Regions from separate parts of the Psychrobacillus sp. FSL H8-0484 genome, predicted to be linked through region 2. Evidence: a T-box and tRNA genes for the amino acid it is inferred to sense, from the RefSeq annotation. Region 2 holds a T-box; the other holds one or more tRNA genes.
What was found. A T-box is a leader RNA that pairs with one kind of tRNA and senses whether it is charged. The one in region 2 lies ahead of alaS (alanine--tRNA ligase), so its partner is inferred to be a tRNA-Ala.

Region 1 (2,458 bases), 1.2 Mb from region 2:
ATTGTTCTTTTCTAGTATGACTTATCGGAATATCGCCTTCATCTTTCACAGAATGACCAAGATCTTTTAGACGTTCGACTACCCCTGCATAACGGATGGCGCTTGGCCCCATATCAACGCCACGTCTATTTTGTCCAAGGTCCATTGGTACTCCAATAATAGATAGATTTAACTTATTCATTATTATTACCCCTTTCAGTTCATACATCTATTGTAATCCCCAATAGGTAGTTGGCTCAACCTCACAATATTATGAGTATTTATTCATTAATTGAACAAGTTGACCTTTTACTTCGGACCATTCGCTATCTACAACGGAATAAACGACCGCATTTCTCATATTACCATTAGATCGTATTCGTTCATTACGAAGTATCCCTTCTTTTATACCACCTATTCGTTCTATTGCTCGTTGTGAAGCTATATTTTGCTCATCTGTTTTAAATTGGACACGAAACATTCCTAACGTCTCAAAGCAATATTTCAAAAGCAAGTATTTGCATACCGTATTCACATGCGTGCGCTGAAATTTTTTTGCGTAAAAAGTGGAGCCTATTTCACAAGCATGATTTGTATGATCTATTCCGTAAATACGAGTAGTACCCATTATTTCTTTTGTATTTGTGTCTTCCACCACAAATGCAAACGCAGTTTTATCGATTCTCATTTGCTTAATACCAACTTGCAGCCATTTCTCAAGTTGCTCTAGATTTTCAATTTTATTCAACATAAATTCAAAAATTTCAGGTTCATAAAGTTCCCATAAGAACGGAAAATCCATTTGTGTTAATGGTCGAAGGGTTACGTCCCCATAGATAATTTTTTCTCCCAAAACTCAACACCTCGCATTTTTTATTTCATCATAACGATAAGTAGGTACTATTGAAAAGAAATTTTTTTTTGAGAAACAAGGAATACTCCGTTAGAAGGCAAGAAAAAACCCTTTCCAAGTACTAAGGAAAGGGTTACTTTAATATAAAATTATGGAGCCTAGCGGGATCGAACCGCTGACCTCCTGCGTGCAAGGCAGGCGCTCTCCCAGCTGAGCTAAGGCCCCTAAATCATAAAAGCTTTGTAAGGTCATGGCTGGGGTACCTGGATTCGAACCAGGGCATGACGGAATCAAAATCCGTTGCCTTACCGCTTGGCTATACCCCAATAAACTGGTGGAGGGGGACGGATTCGAACCGCCGAACCCTAAGGAGCGGATTTACAGTCCGCCGCGTTTAGCCACTTCGCTACCCCTCCAAAGCTAAGTATAAAAATAATATGGTGGAGGATGACGGGCTCGAACCGCCGACCCTCTGCTTGTAAGGCAGATGCTCTCCCAGCTGAGCTAATCCTCCTGGGTTTTATTAATTGTCCAATAAGAAAAACCGGACAATAATGATAATAACATACTTTTCCCTTAAGGACAAGTACTTTAAAACACTTTTTTACTTTTTTTAAGAAAGCTTCCAACCGGATTTGAACCGGTGACCTCTTCCTTACCATGGAAGCACTCTACCTACTGAGCTATGGAAGCAAAAAAAATGGCTCCGAAGGTAGGACTCGAACCTACGACCAATCGATTAACAGTCGATTGCTCTACCACTGAGCTACTTCGGAACGTATTATCTAATTAAAGTACAAATATAATTATAGCAAGTCCACTATAAATTTCAAGCTAATTTTTATATTTTTTTCCTAATTTATAGTGTGAAATTAATTAAAGTGAAAAAGAAGGATAAACTGGTCCGTTGAAGGGATGACTATGAACTCTTTTTTGAATAAAACCTATTGAAATAGTACCCCTTAAGGAAATATTTTTTAAAAATAAGTAGCTTTTCTTACCGTAAATGTATGAACAAGACTATATCCTGAGATGAAGCGAGACCAAATGACGCATAACTAAGACCAATCCAACCAAATAAAAAAACATCAAAAAAAGCCGCGATCGATTTCCTGGTAACGACTTCTTAGTGCCCAGCGACGTCCTACTCTTGCAGGGGGAAACCCCAAACTACCATTGGCGCTGAAGAGCTTAACTTCTGTGTTCAGGCTGCGAAAGCAGATGGACGGTAGATTTATTCATCTTCCGTAGTCATTCGGTTCTCACGTAGGCTATACGCTCGGAGACTCTCTTCTTGCTTCTTCGAACTTTTTGCCTCTCCACTTTCTCGCACACTTCTCTATAAATAAAGTACATGTTGCCTTCGGTCTTCTTTTTCGAATACAAAAAAAGCCGCGACCGATTACTCGGTAACGACTTCTTGATGCCCAGCGACGTCCTACTCTTGCAGGGGGAAACCCCCAACTACCATCGGCGCTGAAGAGCTTAACTTCCGTGTTCGGTATGGGAACGGGTGTGACCTCTTCGCCATCATCACTAGACCTTGAGTTGTTCACTCAAAACTGGATAAAAGACATTGAATTCTTCAAATTCTATTTTGGTTAAGTCCTCGATCGATTAGTATTC
Region 2 (2,458 bases):
ATTCCTAAAGTAGTGGAACAAGTGTTGAAAAGTGCACTTTCAAAAGGTCATTCCATTCGAGATATTCAAGTACTTGCCCCGATGTACCGAGGGCCTGCTGGAATAGATGCGTTAAATAAGATGATGCAAGAAATGGTTAATCCTAATACAGATGGCAAACGTAAAGAGATGGTATTCGGAGATACGATTTATCGAATTGGTGATAAAGTATTGCAGCTTGTGAATCAGCCGGAAAGTAATGTGTTTAATGGCGATATGGGTGAAGTTGTAAGTATTTTTAAAGCCGCTGAAACAGTTGAAAAGAAAGAAATGCTCGTCATTTCGTTTGATGGCAATGAAGTGACTTATGAAAAAAATGATTTGAACCAAATTACATTAGCTTATTGCTGTTCGGTTCATAAATCTCAAGGTAGTGAGTTTCAAACGGTTATTATGCCAGTGACAAGAAGTTACATGAAAATGCTTCGTCGAAACTTATTGTATACAGGTATTACAAGAGCAAAAAACTTTTTAATATTATGTGGAGAACCGGAAGTATTTAAGTTTGGTGTAGAGAGAACGGATGATCTCCAACGATTAACCACTTTAAAGAACCGATTAACGGTGAGGGAAGATCTATCAGAGGAACAGTCGGAAATAGTGAAGGAAGATTCTACTGAAGTTTTGGTAGAAGCTACTTACCTAACCGCTGATAATTACCATGTAATTGATCCATTAATCGGTATGAATGGTATAACGCCATATCAATTTTTGGATGCAGACAATTGACACAATGCAAATAGTTTTCTATAATCAATTGCATAAACGAAAATGATGACGGAGAAAGTACTATTGTTACCTGACTAGAGAAGGATTCCTTGGCTGGAAGAATCCACAGAGCCCAACAATTAGGAAAGCTACTCTTGAGTGCAATTAATACTTGCCGTATAGCCGCGTTAAGGCTTCTTGAGAGACACATTGGGCAAAATCCAGCGTGTAACTAGGGTGGTACCGCGAAATCATAGCTTTCGTCCCTTTTTTGGGATGAGGGCTTTTTTTTATTTCCCTAAAATATGTATCTTTCAGGCGTAATTCACATTTAAATTAGGAGGAATTTACATGAAACAATTAACAGGTGCTCAAATTAGACAAATGTATTTAGACTTTTTTATTGAAAAAGGACACACACAAGAGCCATCAGCTCCCCTCGTACCAATCAATGATCCATCTTTACTTTGGATTAATAGTGGTGTAGCAACATTAAAAAAATATTTTGATGGTCGTGTTGTACCAGAAAATCCACGTATTACAAATGCTCAAAAATCGATACGTACAAATGATATCGAAAACGTAGGGAAAACAGCAAGACATCATACTTTCTTTGAAATGCTTGGAAACTTCTCTATCGGAGAATACTTTAAAAAAGAGGCTATTCACTGGGCTTGGGAATTTTTAACGGATGAAAACTGGGTGGCTTTTGAAAAAGAAAAATTATCCATTACGATTCATCCTGAAGACGAAGAAGCATATCTTATTTGGAGAGACGAAATTGGTATTCCAGAGGAGAGAATTATTCGTTTAGAAGGAAACTTCTGGGATATTGGAGAAGGTCCAAGTGGTCCAAACTCCGAAATTTTCTATGATCGCGGTGAATCATACGGGAATGATTTAAATGACCCTGAATTGTATCCAGGTGGAGAAAATGAGCGTTATTTAGAAATTTGGAATTTAGTATTCTCGGAATACAACCATAATCCAGATCATACGTACACTCCACTACCAAAGCAAAACATTGATACAGGAATGGGCTTAGAACGTATGGCAAGTGTTGTTCAAAATGTTCCGACGAACTTTGATACAGACTTATTTATACCGATTATTCGTCAAACGGAAGCGATTTCTGGCAAATCATATCGTGAAAACAATGAGGATGACACTGCTTTCAAAGTAATTGCAGACCATATTCGTACAGTAGCTTTTGCGATTGGTGACGGCGCGTTGCCTTCGAACGAAGGAAGAGGATATGTACTTCGAAGATTACTTCGTCGTGCTGTTCGATTTGCAAAACAACTTGGTGTTGATAAACCATTTTTATATGAGCTTGTTCCAGTTGTTGGAGAAATCATGGAAGATTTCTATCCAGAAGTAACAGCAAAAAAAGATTTTATTATGCGCGTTATAAAAACAGAGGAAGAACGTTTCCATGAAACACTTCACGATGGTCTTTCTATTCTAGAAAAAGTAATAGAAGATCAACGTGCAAAAGGGGAGTCATTTATTCCTGGAACAACTACTTTCACGCTATATGATACGTATGGTTTCCCGATTGAATTGACGGAAGAATATGCGGAAGAAGCAAATATGACGGTCGACCATGAAGGATTCAAAGAAGAAATGGAAGCTCAACGCGCACGTGCTCGTGCTGCTCGTCAAAATGTGGACTCTATGCAAGTACAATCAGAGGTGTTCGGCAATATTC

Region 1: it encodes a tRNA-Ala, which carries the amino acid that the T-box ahead of alaS (alanine--tRNA ligase) is inferred to sense. The anticodon was not compared.

Annotation. Positions count from the first base shown of each region.
Region 1 is NZ_JBBOSZ010000001.1:3,932,953-3,935,410, forward strand. It holds gene rocF (arginase) at 1-181, opposite strand, end outside; gene MHH81_RS19350 (GNAT family N-acetyltransferase) at 251-832, opposite strand; tRNA gene MHH81_RS19355 (tRNA-Ala) at 985-1,057, opposite strand; tRNA gene MHH81_RS19360 (tRNA-Gln) at 1,084-1,158, opposite strand; tRNA gene MHH81_RS19365 (tRNA-Tyr) at 1,165-1,248, opposite strand; tRNA gene MHH81_RS19370 (tRNA-Val) at 1,271-1,346, opposite strand; tRNA gene MHH81_RS19375 (tRNA-Thr) at 1,453-1,525, opposite strand; tRNA gene MHH81_RS19380 (tRNA-Asn) at 1,534-1,608, opposite strand; rRNA gene rrf (5S ribosomal RNA) at 2,258-2,373, opposite strand; rRNA gene MHH81_RS19390 (23S ribosomal RNA) at 2,430-2,458, opposite strand, start outside.
Region 2 is NZ_JBBOSZ010000001.1:2,735,985-2,738,442, reverse strand. It holds gene recD2 (SF1B family DNA helicase RecD2) at 1-768, shown strand, start outside; T-box leader at 805-1,018, shown strand; gene alaS (alanine--tRNA ligase) at 1,099-2,458, shown strand, end outside.